One region of the Paenibacillus sp. LjRoot56 genome, then DNA from elsewhere that is predicted to be linked to it. Evidence: riboswitches for the same ligand, from Rfam matches in the RefSeq annotation. Region 1 holds a riboswitch; each other region holds the start of a gene.
The links. A riboswitch is a leader RNA that binds a small molecule or an ion and turns the genes downstream of it on or off. The one in region 1 is predicted to bind cyclic di-GMP.
Positions count from the first base shown of each region.

Region 1 (5,178 bases):
CGCCGAAGGTCTCTTTTCCACCGTAGTAATCATAGACAACCCGTGCAGCACTTGGAGCAAGCCTCGTTTCACCTTTGAACGTTACGGATTCCCCCATCCGTGTGAGTTCGCTGGAGTGATGATCGAACCATAAACCACAGCCTGCGACATAGGGTACATTAGCCAAAATATCATTCTCAGTAACCTCAATTAAGCCGTCCTGCATATCTTTGGGATGGACAAATTTCATTTCATCCACCATATTTAATTGTTTGAAGAGCATCGCGCATACTAAACCATCGAAATCGGAACGTGTGATCAATCTCATGCCATGCATCTCCTTTAATATAGTTCTTTAGAACTACGAAATGTGATGGTCATATTATATCAGCTAGTGTCGATAGGTGACAATGAGAAAATCACCAAGATTACCCGATGCTTGATCTTCCAGTGACAAAAAAAAGAGCGATTCACCTAGATAGGTTGAACCACTCTCAATTTGGATGATAGACATTGCAAAAGTCTTGTGACAAATCCTTCGATTTGAGCCATCGGAGGCATTTTCACAGAAAGCTTTACTTCGCCCTTCCAGTAAAAAATCAGAATGCTATTGTTTCTCCCGTGAAACATTTCAACATCCCAACACGCTTCATTTAATGCATATTCTTCTCGGTTAATCATAAGCTTAGGTCCATCCGTGGATGGCACCAATCGTGCAACATGGTTACCGCATAACGATGTTGCTTCCTGTTCATCCTGCAATTTTACTTCCGATTTCATGCCGCTAGGGCCTCCTTTGTACGTGTCATTCCATTTGATTTCATTTGCTTCGCTATGACAGAGAAAAAACCCCACCGTAGTGAACCGACTAGAGGGGTTCTGAAGTGAATTCCCAATCGTTCGGCGGCTGGCTGGCTGCTTGTCCTTTGCAGGAGAAGTAAGGCCCCTGTAGCTTTGCGTCACTGGCTTTCGCCAGCTTTGCCTTTGTCGAGATGATGTACACAATCTTTTTAGATGAATCCTACAAATAATTCTTACTATACTCTCAAGGATAAGGGATGACGATTTGAAATCGAATAGTTCGTAGGAACTATTTTTACGAAATCCATCAAAATATTTGCATTTTCGACGATATTTTCGCAGCGTTTCGACGTTTTGTGCCTCTCCAATAGAAAATCGAGCCCATCATCGACAAAATCGCTATCACGAGAAAGAGCGTGCTGCCGCCATAGGAAACTAATAAAAAGCCACCAATCCATGGCCCCATAAAGTGACCGATGTTCGTTAATGTTTGAGCACCATAGTAGGTTCCACGCATATGTTCAGGAGCTAGCTTATCTATCAACATGTTCGCGGCAGGATAATTCAGAATTTCACCAAACGTGAAAATCCCCATCGAAACAATCAGCCATGTCAAAGTGTGTGAATATGCAAATCCGATATCGCCTAATGCAAACATAAAGTTGCCAACAACGATAGCCGTTAGAGGTGAATACTTTTCAGCCCATCTCCCCAAAGGCACCTGCATCGCAATGACGACAATGGCATTGGCGCTCATGAGAATGGCAAACATTTTGACCCCATTAGCAAAATCCCTTTGTAAGTACTGCGACAATGTCACCATAACCTGTGAATAACCAATGGCTCCGATAATCCCCCCGATAATGTATAAACGGAAAGTGATGTCCTTACGAATAACACCTACCGCAGAGCGGAAAGTAACGATTGATTTCTTCTCACCTTCAATTTTCTTAATCCCGAACTTAATGAGAAGGGCGTAAAGTGTTATGCCATAGATTAAATAAATGATGCCTGTGAGCAGAAAGGGTAAGGCTCCGTTCATGGTGGCAAAGAAAGCACCTAGTAAAGGACCGACAGCTACCCCCACGTTGATCGCCATGTACCGAAGAGAAAATACTTGTCGCCTTTTGGAGGGCTCTGTTAGATCTGCCATTAAGGCTTGCGATACGGGTTCGTAAAAGGAACGGCAAAGTCCATTCAGCATATTGAGCAGCATAAATAAGACCGGTAATTTAACAACACCGAAGCCGAGGAATACGAATCCCCACCCAAAGAGTGCCGCTAGCATGATCACGCGTCGACCAAATCGGTCTGACAAAGTACCACCGATAAAACCGCCGAACGTTCCAGCTAATGCACCCATTCCTATTACAATACCAATGAGCCCTGGACTCATATCAGAATGCTTCGCCAAGTAGATAGCTAGGAACGGTAAACTCATGGAAGAAGCAGCCCGGGCCATGACCGTACCTAAGATAAGCGTATGTACGATTGGATGATAGGCTTGAAGAAATTGACGCATACGATTCATAGACGATGACTCCTCTCGCTGACACACGAATTACCCTATGGTTAATTAATTACCGAATTCCAATTATACACGAAAATAGCGAATTGTGTCGTCATTTTAGACAGGGAAGTTTACCTTTCTCTATCGCCATCTCACAGATGGTATTTATTGGGTAGAAAAATTATAATAACGATATGGAGGTGCTTGCATATGAAAATAGCGATCACAGGTGGCAGCGGGTTTATTGGAAAACGATTAATCGCTTACTGGTTGGGACAAGGTCACGAACTTATTAATATATCACGCTCATCTTCGAAGCAGGTACCAGGTGTTAGAACGATAACATGGGGCGAGTTGGAGCGAAATACGGAACTCCTTGCAGGTCTTGATGCCATTGTCAATTTGGCGGGTGAATCCATCAGTCAACGTTGGACGCAAGCTGCTAAGACGCGAATTGTACAATCCCGATTGCAAGCGGCTGAGCATGTAGCCAAGCTAGTCGCGACAATGGACCCAAAGCCTAAGGTCGTTGTGAATGCATCAGGCATGTCCTATTACGGCATTTCGGAAACGGATACTTTTGACGAGACGAGTCCTTATCGACAAACGGACTTCCTAGCCAGCGTTGTCAAGCAATGGGAAGCTGCGGCTGATCTTATCCAAGGAACACGTATCGTGAAGGTGCGGGTTGGACTTGTGTTGGATAATAAAGAAGGTGCGTTCCCCAAGATGGCACTTCCTTATAAGCTTGGAGTAGGCGGAACAGTTGGCAGCGGCAGGCAGTGGCATTCGTGGATTCACATCGATGATATGGTGAGACTAATTGATTTTTGCGTTCAAAATGACTCGATTGTTGGTCCGGTTAACGCCACGGCTCCAAATCCGGTTACGAATAAGCAATTGGGACGCGCGATTGCGACTGCCATGCGAAGACCCAATCTTTTCCCTGTTCCGGCATTTATGATGAAGTTGATTTTTGGCGAGCTTTCTGTACTGCTTCTAGAAGGTCAGAAGGTCATTCCTCGTGTATTGCAAGAGCATGGTTTTAGGTGGCGCTTTCCTTGGCTGGCAGGTGCATTAGAAGATTTGGCAAAAAAATAACTTCCCTTCCGAATTAAAATTGTGTACAATTAAATTGTGAGAAATATTAGTTGCGGAAGGTAGTGTCACTATGAGTGTACATCAATTTCAAGTGAAGACGATTCGCGGTGAGGACAAATCTCTTAGCGATTACAAGAACCAAGTCCTGCTTATTGTAAATACCGCGACGAAATGTGGATTAGCTCCACAATTCCAAGGACTTCAAGAGTTACACGACACCTATAAAAATCAAGGCTTTAGTGTCCTAGGATTCCCCTGCAATCAATTCCGGGATCAGGAGCCTGGCGATAATAAACAAGTTGAACAGGCGTGCCAGCTTAATTTCGGTGTTAATTTCCCGCTATTTGCCAAGATCGATGTGAATGGCGCTGATGCTCATCCTTTGTATCGTTATTTGAAAAGCAAGGCATCTGGCCTATTCGGATCTGGCATCAAGTGGAATTTCACCAAATTCCTTGTCGATGGAAATGGTAATGTGATTAAACGCTTCTCTCCGACTACAAAGCCGCATAAGATCGATAGTGAAATTCGTAAGCTGTTAGAGAAATCAGCAGTTCACGCCTAATGCCAGCTTATATAAGCAAAAAAAAGCATCCTGTCCCATTGGACGGATGCTTTTTTAATCATTTCACGTATTTTTTTGCTTTTTCGATGGCTTCGTCTTCGGTTGCGCCCGTAATGTAACGGCCATTAATAAAGATGAATGCGAATCTCGAACATGGACCGCAGTACGATTTGCACGCAACTTTGACTTCCGTATCCGGTGCAATGGCACTTATTTTGGCAAGCGCCGATTTCACCTTCATGTGTTTGCATTTATCACAAATGCGAATATCATTCCGCATTAGTGGTCTCCGTGATTCCCCTTACTTGGGTTAGTAATCATGAAGCCTTCCTCTGGTGTGTAGAAGTAGTCGATACGGATACCGTCTAGAAGCGGCTCGGATTGATCTAACAAAACATCAATTCCTTTGTCCGTGTTTACCACAACATCATTTTCTGTTTTATCATCAAGACCCAAACCATAGTGAGCATGATCACCATGCTTATGCGTCACTTGTACGCGAACCAACAAACCTTGGTTTTCTTCTTTATTGAGCTCCAATTGAAGTACTTTTGCTGCATTACGAGAAATTTTGACATTCATATGTACACATCTCCTGAAACAATAAATTTTAATTTTAACTCTATTGTAAAGAATCTAGCGCATGAAATCAACCTTGTCCTATTCTGCCCTTCTATTGCCAAATTCCATAAGGAACTTTAAAATACATAGTAGTATGAGTATTAATCCCTTATTACAAAATGTTAACTAACTAACCTAAAAGTAAGTACCCTACACGATTTTGATGAAAGGAAGCGATCTCATGTCCACTCTTGAAAATGAAAAAGTCGCTCCACTTAGCAACTATGTTCCCAAAATCCCCAAAGAAATCGAGTGTTCCGTCGAACGAACTTTGGAGGTTATTGGCGGGAAATGGGCATTTCTTGTACTTCGTGAATTATTCTGTGGAACGAAGCGTTTCGGAGAGCTGCAGCGCCAAATTACGGGCATCAGTCCCAAATCCCTTACGGATATTTTGCGCCATCTGGAAGAACATGGGGTTCTCGAGCGCATGGCGTTCCCTACAGTTCCTGTTACAGTTGAGTATACCTTGACACCAAAAGGGCAGGATCTGCATCAAATTATTAGAGAGATGAAGCTTTGGTCAGCAAAATGGACATAATGAACAATTAGGGAAGCTAGCTGAAGAGGAGAGAAACTTGATGATTACTATTAAAACAAA
Region 1 is NZ_CAXURV020000001.1:2,713,322-2,718,499, reverse strand. Features, by position in the region: gene ACSQ8O_RS12175 (exopolyphosphatase) at 1-307, opposite strand, end outside; gene ACSQ8O_RS12170 (hypothetical protein) at 454-759, opposite strand; cyclic di-GMP riboswitch class I at 879-972, opposite strand; gene ACSQ8O_RS12165 (MDR family MFS transporter) at 1,088-2,311, opposite strand; gene ACSQ8O_RS12160 (TIGR01777 family oxidoreductase) at 2,501-3,391, shown strand; gene ACSQ8O_RS12155 (glutathione peroxidase) at 3,462-3,956, shown strand; gene ACSQ8O_RS12150 (DUF1450 domain-containing protein) at 4,015-4,236, opposite strand; gene ACSQ8O_RS12145 (HesB/IscA family protein) at 4,236-4,538, opposite strand; gene ACSQ8O_RS12140 (winged helix-turn-helix transcriptional regulator) at 4,759-5,118, shown strand; gene map (type I methionyl aminopeptidase) at 5,159-5,178, shown strand, end outside.

Region 2 (5,178 bases), on a different contig from region 1:
TCAATACGGTTCCAGGAATAGTCCCCCCACATAAGCCCGTCGTCATGGCGTCCCGGTTTGTAGCGGAGCGTTTTAAGCTCCTCTCCCGTTTCACCGTGGAAAACGCTAAGGTACTCCGGTCCTCTCAGAATAAAGCCCTCGAATTGGCGTAGCTTGTTGCGTTCACTTCTTCCGGGTGCATACACATCTAGGAAATAATCTGCCAGATGTACTGCATCTTCCCGAGATAGCGGATAGTCATACTGCGGGGAAATACCGAAGCATTCCTCAAGCGTAGCCGGCCAGCGTCCTTCCATTACTTCCTCATGCTTGTGCCAGCCCTGGAACATATCTGCCACATGCTCCGCATAATCGGCGCTGCTCATGCGATAATCATCATCATGACTGCAGCCGGCTTCCACATCCTCTGGCAGTAAAGTGATGAAGGTTTCAGAAATGGGAGTACCATCCTGATAACGGATCACACGGGTACCCGGGGCAGTTTTGAACATGAGCTCCGCCTTGCCATCCCCGTCGAAGTCATAGACTAGGAACTGCGTGTAATGGGCACCTGCCCGAATATTGACCCCCAGATCGATACGGTACAAAAGGGTGCCGTTTTGCTTATAACAGTCCAGAAACACATTCCCCGTATAGCCTACATGGGAGACATCCTTGGAGTTGGACGGATCCCATTTGACGATATATTCGTATTCCCCATCGCCGTCCACATCGCCTACACTCATGTCATTGGCGCTGTAGGTATAGGATTGACCCACAGGCGTAACTCCGTCCGCAGGCTTCTGCAGCGGAATTTCCAGATAGGGGGCTTCCCATGGGCGGACATCGGCGCACCGTTCCTGCTCCTTCCCGTCCATCACTGCGGCTACCGAATAAGCCGATTCTCGGGTACCGACTTTATCCAGATAATTGGTACTGTCACCGATCTCCGCAACAAGTAAACCGTTGCGGTACAATCGGAAATCCGCGCCGGTTAAGCCGTGGTCAGAAGCACCTGTCACCTCCTGCCCCAAAAGCCGCCAGCTGATAAATATTCCCTCGGAAGTGCATACTGCCGCCAACCCCCGGTCCAAATTCTCCATTTGTACGCTCATTCCAGATCCTCCAGTACTTATCATACATATTCACAATGACCCACACGGGTAGCCTTTTCCCATCTATGCCTTGTGGATGTCAAAGCTTCAAAAAATCAACACCTGTAGCGTACTTCCTCGCGCAACTTCCGGCAATGGGACATTTTTGTCCAGAGTTATACTATTTTGAGCAGATGCATCTCCATTTGGAGTGACTGATACAATATGCCTATGTAACATAGCATATTACGATACTTAAGTATGACCTGAAAGTCGCATATTTGACACATGTTTACAATACATATATACAAATAGTATTTACAGAAATGTATCGTTAATTTATAATAGTCATAATTTGTAAGAGTAATATTTTGTAAATAAGCTATAACTGTAAAGGCAAACTTATCGAAAGGTAAGGGCGCAAAGTTATGGGCCTAAAGCTACGAAGCTATGGCTGCCAAACCGCCAGTTTGTGATAGTAAGCCTATCCCGAACCTTTGGGATAGGCTTTTTTATGTCTCTATCACTACGGAGTCTGAAAAAAATGTCGAAGAATGGGGGATATTCACAGAATATAGCGTTTCGCGTCAATACAAATAGCATCTAAGGAGTGCAGTTAAATTGAAGACCAAGAACTATTTCGGCAAAAATCTTTTATTCTCGATGTTGAATTTGCTAGTCATCGGGGTCGTGCTTATTTCCATCAGCGCTTATTTTCAGAACCAAATTTTAACAGATACATTGAGAACGCAGACCCATAATATGACATCCGTGTGGGCACAAGGTATAACCTATAAAGACGTCCAGGGTGCATTAAGTGATAAGAGCTATGAAGCAAGCGAGCAGCAACGATTAACCAAACAATTTGATAGTTACACTGCCTTCAATGCCAATGTAGCACAAGCTTATATCTTTGGGGTTGAGTTAGCGGATGGAAATAAAACATCGTTGATTTCGTTCCCGAGTCACGTTGTTAAAGCTTTTAAGGAGGCAGGTTTGAACATCGGAGATATGTATGAGCAACCGAAAGGGATCGTCAAGGGTTTGAAATCCATGTTGAAAACTAAAACCGAGACCTTCACTTCATACTATAAAGATGATTACGGCACATGGGTCAGCGTCCTTTATCCCATTGTTGACGATAATGGCAATGTTGTAGCTTACTTTGGCGTGGACGTAGACGCTAAAGTGATTCCCGATGCTCAAAAATCGTTCCTTCTGAGTTCGATCATTTTACTCTTAATCGCCTTGGTGATTTGCAATGGGGCGCAATATTGGGTGGCAAGAAGAACGCTTATGCCGATCAACCAATTAATGCGAGGAATCGAACAAGCCTCTAACGGAAAGTTCAATTTTACATTAGAGGAAAACGGCGGTTTCGGCGAATTAAATCAAAAATTCAATATGATGCTTTCTAATATTCGCGAAATATTATCAAGTATTAAACAAACAGCTTCAAGTGTATCCGACGCTTCCAATGAACTGTTCAACATCACTGAAGACAATCGTCAAAGCATTGAACTGATCACAACTGAAATCAGAGACATGAATACGCATGTCGACCAGCAAAAAAATTCTACAGAAGAATGCGGACGATCCGTTGAAGAAATTGCAGCTTCTTTGCAAGTCATCGCTCAAAACGCAACCGAAGTTGCTAATGCTTCTCACGCTATGAAAAATCTATCCGAAGAAGGCAATATGGCCGCTCAAACGATATCGGATCAAATGGGACGCATCAATACGAACTCAATTTCTACCGCAGACACAATCAAGCTCCTTGAATCGAAATCAGAAGAGATTGGCAGTATTCTCAACCTTATTAAGGACTTAACTGCTCAAACCAATCTACTTGCATTAAACGCAAGTATTGAAGCTGCGCGAGCTGGCGAACATGGCAGAGGGTTCGCAGTTGTAGCTGCTGAGGTACGTAAGCTTGCCGATCAATCGAAAAATTCGACAAGTCAAATTGAAACGCTTGTTGCCGACATTCAATCAGAGACTCACAACACAGCTACATTCGTGACACAAGGTACCAATGAAACCAAAAAAGGATTGGAAATTGCCAAAAGCACAGGAGAATCCTTTACTAATATTTTGGATGCCTCGCAGGTCGTATCGAATCAAGTTATCGATATTTCATCCGCTACACAAGAAATGTCTGCAAGTACAGAGCAAGTGACTGCTATGATGGGGGAATTGGGAGGAATATCCAGAAAAACAGCGCAAAGTACTAACAAAATTATGGAATCGGTTCTAACTCAGGAATCATCCTTACAAAGCATTTCAACTTTCGCCAGCAAGCTCTCAACGGTTGCTGTGGAATTGAGCGATATGGTAGGCAAGTTTGATATAGAGATGAAATAAACGGATAGGAATTCCGGATTACATGGCGGTTGTCGCCCTGTAATCCATTCCAATAACATAGTTCACATATAGAGGAGAGAGACCATGCTGAATCTCGTCAAAGAAAAACCGTCCATCTACAGTGAAATCAACCATACGGACGAAGCCTACCCAGAAACAGAAACGATATCCTCCATCTTTCGGCGCGTAGCAACGAGGTATGCAAATAAAGCAGCAATCTCTCATGGTGACATTGAAATTCTTTACGCCGATTTGTTCACAAAGAGCTCTCAGGTTGCGAACGCTTTGACCAATGCCGGCTGCCGTAAGGGCGATTTTGTCGGTATTTATATGGAGCGCAGCCCCGAAACCGTTATCTCCATTCTTGGAGTATTGCGTATGGGCGGTATTTATGTCCCTATTGACCCGGAGCATCCTATTGAACGCAATCGGTATATCGTACAAAACGCTAGTTGCAAACAATTGATCATCAAGAAGAACCACGTGGAAACTGCTGCAGAGTTATGTCTTACCTTAGGTGTCGATACCCCGATTTCGATAGAAAACTGTTTTTCGAACAGCGCAACCAGCTTCGAGGATGCGAACATTACTCCGGATGATTTGGCTTATGTGATTTACACTTCCGGCTCCACCGGAAATCCGAAAGGTACGCTGATTGCTCACAGAGGCGTTGTAAATCTTTCGAATACGTTCACCAACAAATTGGACATTTCGAGCGCAGATGTGCTTACTCAGTTTTCTACATTTAGTTTTGACGCCTCTATTTTAGATACGTTTAACTGCTTGCTCAACGGTGCAACGCTTGCTATTTTAACTAAGGAAGAGCAATTGACACCTGACCTTTTTTTGTCCCTTCTTGAAAGCAAAAAAATTACTATCATTGGTTGTATTCCCACATCTGTATTTAATCGACTATCTGAGACAACAATTTCCAATCCCAAATCAATGTGGCAGACGGTAAGAAACATTACCGTAGGTGGGGAAGCACTTCTCTCCGACCATGTACGCAAGTTCCAAGACAAGTTTGGCATGGATACCGTCATTTTTAATGCTTATGGACCAACAGAGTGCACGGTCGTTACAACGACCTTCAAGATAACTGACTATTGGAACAGCAATTCGATAACTGTCCCTATCGGCTCCCCTATCGGCAATTATAAGATTTATGTTGTTAAAGCTGATGGGACGCTTGCGGAAGTCGGCGAAGAAGGAGAGCTTTTCATTGAGACCTTTGCTCTTGCCAAAGGATATTTGAATCTCCCTGACAAAACGAACGAAGTTTTCATTACGAACCCGTTCAGCAGCGCTCCTAACTCCAAGGTTTATAAATCGGGCGATATCGTCAAAGTGCTATCCGACGGCAATCTCGAATTCCAATATCGTAAAGATGGGCAATTAAAACTACGTGGCTTCCGTATTGAAATTGGTGAAATTGAGAACGCTTTGTCCAAGCATCCTTCCGTTCTCGATGCAGCCGTAGTGGCTATCCAAGAGAACAATACGGTAAAGCATCTTTCCTGCTTTTACTCTACAAAATCCCATGTATCCAGCACTGAGCTGCGTGAGCATATCAAATCTTACGTCCCCTATTATATGATTCCAAGCTTTTTCTATAACCTACAGGAAATACCGCTCTCTCCTACAGGCAAAGTAGACAGGAAGAAGCTACTCGCCATGGATAATATCGATTTAGCAGAGACGAATAGTCCTTATGAAGAGCCAGCTGGCGAATTAGAGCATG
Region 2 is NZ_CAXURV020000002.1:98,177-103,354, reverse strand. Features, by position in the region: gene ACSQ8O_RS13455 (rhamnogalacturonan lyase) at 1-1,118, opposite strand, end outside; cyclic di-GMP riboswitch class I at 1,459-1,543, shown strand; gene ACSQ8O_RS13450 (methyl-accepting chemotaxis protein) at 1,695-3,437, shown strand; gene ACSQ8O_RS13445 (amino acid adenylation domain-containing protein) at 3,522-5,178, shown strand, end outside.
Region 2: it holds a riboswitch for cyclic di-GMP, as region 1 does, so the genes downstream of both, ACSQ8O_RS13450 (methyl-accepting chemotaxis protein) here and ACSQ8O_RS12170 (hypothetical protein) in region 1, are expected to answer to the same signal.

Region 3 (5,178 bases), 2.5 Mb from region 1:
TCCCTACAGACAACCGTTTGGATATGGATACCGCCGGTTTCGTCGGCAGCATTTTCCGTTTTTTCTTTTTGGATTTCCGTTCTTTAGACCGTTCCCGTACTACCGCCCATTTTATCCTTACTATCCTTGGTATTAGTAGACAAGGGCAATACGGCTGCACCAACCGCACCAAATTTATACCTATATCAACATAAAACAAAAGACGATGCAGTCGGGGATTATCCGATTAGCTATCGTCTTTTTTAATGCGAATTAATTTCGTATACGCGCCCGATACGATTCGAACGTACGACCTACAGTTTAGGAAACTGTTGCTCTATCCTGCTGAGCTACGGGCGCATAGTATCGTCATTCTAACACGAGATGTTTTCGGGGTGCAACCATTTTAACCCATGTGCAAGCAGGAGGTTTGATTTGGAATAAGGAAAGTACATAGTGGAAAAAGAAATCCAATAGAAAGCAGGTGTCGTATGGAGCAACGTCCGGTGATTCATCTCGCCAGAACTAAAGCTGAAATCATACTCGATGTTATTTCCCTGTTCGTAATCATAAGTATGATCGCATATGTCGCCTACATGTGGCAAGATATGCCTGAGAGAATGCCAATGCATTTTAATGGTAAAGGGGAGATCGATGGTTGGGGGAACAAAATGAGCCTAATTGCCTTACCACTCATAGGAGTTATCATCTATGTTGGCTTGACGCTCCTAAGCAAGGTCCCTCATGTGTATAATTATCCGACTCCTATTACAGCCCAGAATGCCAGAGGGCAATACCAGAATGCGCGTTTATTAATAAACAGTCTAAAAACAGTGATTGTCATTCTGTTTGGATTTATTGAATGGTCTGTTATCCAAAGTGCTAAGGAGGGCAACGCTGACCTCAATTGGTGGGTGCTAGGACTCATCCTAGTGATGCTGTTTGGCACGATCATCTTCTTCATCATTCGTTCCATAAAATTAAAGTAAGGGAGGCAAGCTCAATGACGATTTATGTTGGTTTTCTGCGTGGGATTAATGTAGGAGGCAAAAATAAGATCAAAATGGCCGATTTGAAAAAGACGCTAGAGGATTTAGAGTTAACGCAAGTACAGACTTATTTGCAAAGCGGCAATGTGCTGTTCCAATCAGAAGAGTCAGGAGAAGCCCTACGTCCGCGTATTGAAAAAGCAATCAGCGATGCGGTAGGCGTAGCGCCTACTGTTATTTTGTGCACCGCGGGGGAGCTTACTGAACTTGTAAGGAATTGCCCCTATGACGCAGAAGCTTTGTCCGAAGGGGAGAGCATTCAAATCTCCGTGCTTACAGAAGAAGCCCCGCAGACATTCACCGACATCTTATCCAAGGGACAGAGTGAAGTAGATGAATTTCAGATACGGGGCTGCACCATATATTTTCTGTTTCGGCAAAGTGTGTTGGATTCGAAGCTGGCGAGCAACATTCAGAAACTTGGAGATCGTACGACCACACGTAATTGGAATACGATGAGCAAACTCGTAGTGTTAGCCGAGGCCTTACAGCCAGCAAATAATCCGAACGGTAAAGCCCCCTAGGCTTTGCCCCGTAATTTTCGAAAAAACTGCGTTAACATCGTGGAACACTCCTCTTGCAAAACACCGCTAACCACATCGACCCGGTGATTAAACCGGTCTTCCTGCAGCAAGTTCATTAACGTTCCCGCACAGCCGGCCTTCGGATCTACCGTACCATAAATAACTTGAGGCACTCGTGCTTGCACGATCGCACCCGCGCACATCGGACATGGCTCCAATGTCACATAGAGCTGGCAGTCCAGAAGACGCCAAGCCTGCAAATGCTCGCTCGCTTGTTTAATAGCAATCATCTCTGCATGCGCAAGCGGATCAAGGGTTGTTTCACGTAAATTGTAGCCGCGGCCAATGATTTGACCTTGATGGACGACGACCGCGCCGATCGGAACTTCGCGGATGGCTTCGGCTTTCAGCGCCTCACCGATCGCTTCTCTCATCCAAGGGATATGTTGATCCACAGGGGGACACCTCGCAATAATAGTTTATCCACATGTGCATAAAAATCCGAACAAATATTCGTTGTTAACAAGCTGTGGATAACAATGTGGATAACTTATAAACCTGTGGATATTCAATTCCACTACACATTCATACAATAAAAACATTGCCCATGCAAGGATTTTAGTTGAAAGAAGTGCATAAGCTACGTATAATGGTGATTACAGTGGGTCTTTTAGACCAGTTTGGACGAAAGATAGATCATTTAGACCAGTAACGATATATCTATATAAATGAATAGCAGGGTTCGACAATGGCAAACTTGCTGAAAGGCAAGGACGCAAAGCTGAGGGTCTACGGTTCTTATGAACTATGGCAGCCTGGTTACCGAAAATCGATGCTTTTTTGATTGCGGTGATAGGCTGTCCCTAAGTGGGGGGCAGTCTATTTTGTGCGGAAAAGTGTTATGAAATCCATCATTAAGGGAGGGTGAAGATGAGCATGGCAATGAAGCAGGATGCTTTGAAGCGATATGGGAGTAAAGAAGGATATGATGCGGAGGTATTGATTAATTGCCGAGCTGTAGTGGCGAAAGATGATTTCGTGTCAACAGGTATTCTTACCTATGCACAAGGAGACATCATGGAGATTGAGCTGCCGGAATATGAGGTATTTCAGCTTGGTGATAAGACCAAAATGACGTTATACACGAAATCGGGTCTATTCGTTTTTCATTCGACAGTCGTAGCTAGAGAGCCTGGTTCACTGATCGTGATCAATCCACCTGAGAATCGGAAGAAGTTTTCGGAGAAACGGGAGTTCCCGCGGGTCGATGTGAAGAACATAGGATACATTGTAGGATTTCAAAATATAACCCAAAAAGAGCAGCATCACTTGGAAAATCCAATTGAAATTTCGATAAAAAATATTTCCATGAACGGAATTGGCTTTATCATTAATGATAATTCGATGATCGATGGTATTCTTCATAAGAAATGTATGTTGCAAGTTGAGCTAGATTTAGGTTTTGAGATGCCGTGCAGGTTGGAAATTATAAGGAAAGAAAAGCAGGAAGACGGCTACTATTATGGAGCCAGCTTCGAGAGCGTTCCTGCCGAGCAAAGCAATGCATTACGGGGGTTTATTCTTCGAAATCAGATCCAAACCTACTTCGAACAGAAGCGGGATGAAGAGTTCAAAAAAGCAATGGAAAAAAAGTCTGCAGCCAATCAATAGCTTGCAGGCTTTTTTTTGCCCGCTAAGTACTATATAATAAGAAGGATGATTTTCGAAAATTAAGGAGTTGTAACGACAATGGCTTTGAAAGCAGGTATCGTCGGTCTACCGAACGTAGGAAAATCGACATTGTTTAATGCAATTACACAGGCGGGGGCAGAATCTGCGAATTATCCGTTCTGTACGATCGATCCGAATGTTGGGGTAGTAGAAGTACCAGACGAGAGATTGCAGAAGCTGGTGGAAATCGTTGTGCCTAAGAGCATCGTGCCGACAGCCTTTGAATTCGTTGACATTGCGGGTTTAGTTAAGGGTGCGAGCAAAGGCGAAGGCCTTGGAAATAAATTTCTAGCACACATCCGCGAAGTTGATGCGATTGTGCATGTTGTCCGTTGTTTTGAGGATGATAATATTACTCACGTTTCAGGGAAAGTTGATCCGATTGGCGACATCGAGACGATTAATCTTGAATTGATTTTGGCAGACATTGAGTCGGTTGATAAAAAGATCGAGCGTTCACGCAAAAACCTCAAAGGCGGCGACAAGAAAGTAGTTGCTGAAGTTGAATGTTTGGAACGTATCAAAGAAGCCTTATATAATGATATGCCAGCACGCAGCTTGGATTTAACAGAAGATGAGCGCCTTCTGGTTCGCGATCTACATTTGCTAACGATGAAGCCAGTGCTCTACGCGGCAAACGTGAGTGAAGATGAAGTTGCAACGGCGGACGATAATGCATACGTTAAAATTGTGAAGGAATTCGCAGAGAAAGAAAACAACGAAGTTGTTTCCATTAGCGCGAAGGTTGAATCCGAAATTGCTGAGCTGGAAGACGAAGAAAAAGCGATGTTCCTGGAAGAGTTGGGACTTCAAGAGTCCGGCTTGAATAGATTGATTAAAGCTGCTTATCGCAAACTCGGCTTGTACACGTATTTCACAGCTGGAGTTCAAGAAGTTAGAGCATGGACGATTCGTAAAGGAACGAAAGCTCCTCAAGCGGCTGGCGTCATTCATACGGATTTCGAACGTGGATTTATTCGTGCAGAGGTTGTTTCTTATCACGATTTGGCTGCTGCAGGATCCATGGCGGGTGCGAAGGAAAAAGGGCAAGTTCGCCTTGAAGGTAAAGAGTACGTAGTAAATGACGGCGACGTTATGCATTTCCGTTTCAACGTTTAATTACTTACAAAAATAAGAAAGGAGTGATCCCCTATGTTGGATCGACTTCAGTCCATTGTGGACCGCTATGACAAACTAAGCGAGTTATTGTGTGACCCGGATGTAACGAGTGATACGAAGAAACTAAGAGAGTATTCCAAAGAGCAATCTGATCTTCAGGAAGCTTACGATGCTTATAATGAATATAAGAGTGTGAGCGAACAGCTAGCTGATGCGAAAGTGATGCAGAATGAGAAGCTGGATGATGAGATGCGCGAAATGGTCAAAATGGAGATCGAAGAGCTTAGCGAGCAATCTGCTAAACTCGAAGAACATCTCCGCATTTTGATGATGCCGAAAGATCCTAATGATGACAAGAACGTCATCGTGGAAATTCGCGGCGCGGCAGGTGGCGATGAAGCTGCGCTGTTCGCAGGCGACCTCTACCGGATGTATACGCGTTATGCGGATGCGCAAGGTTGGAGAACGGAGATTTTGGATGCATCCGTGAATGATTTGGGCGGATTTAAAGAAATAATTTTCATGATTACGGGTAAAGGTGCCTATAGCAAGCTCAAGTTCGAGAGCGGTGCGCACCGTGTTCAACGTATTCCAGTAACGGAATCCGGTGGACGGATCCACACCTCCACGTCGACGGTTGTTGTTATGCCGGAGGCAGAAGATGTGGAAATCGTCATCCACGATGCGGATATTCGCGTAGACACATTCTGTTCCAGTGGAGCAGGCGGTCAGTCCGTTAATACAACGAAATCCGCTGTGCGTGTAACCCACGTACC
Region 3 is NZ_CAXURV020000001.1:250,352-255,529, reverse strand. Features, by position in the region: gene ACSQ8O_RS01150 (hypothetical protein) at 1-136, shown strand, start outside; tRNA gene ACSQ8O_RS01145 (tRNA-Arg) at 266-339, opposite strand; gene ACSQ8O_RS01140 (DUF1648 domain-containing protein) at 471-968, shown strand; gene ACSQ8O_RS01135 (DUF1697 domain-containing protein) at 983-1,552, shown strand; gene tadA (tRNA adenosine(34) deaminase TadA) at 1,549-2,007, opposite strand; cyclic di-GMP riboswitch class I at 2,293-2,379, shown strand; gene ACSQ8O_RS01125 (PilZ domain-containing protein) at 2,483-3,223, shown strand; gene ychF (redox-regulated ATPase YchF) at 3,302-4,402, shown strand; gene prfA (peptide chain release factor 1) at 4,436-5,178, shown strand, end outside.
Region 3: it holds a riboswitch for cyclic di-GMP, as region 1 does, so the genes downstream of both, ACSQ8O_RS01125 (PilZ domain-containing protein) here and ACSQ8O_RS12170 (hypothetical protein) in region 1, are expected to answer to the same signal.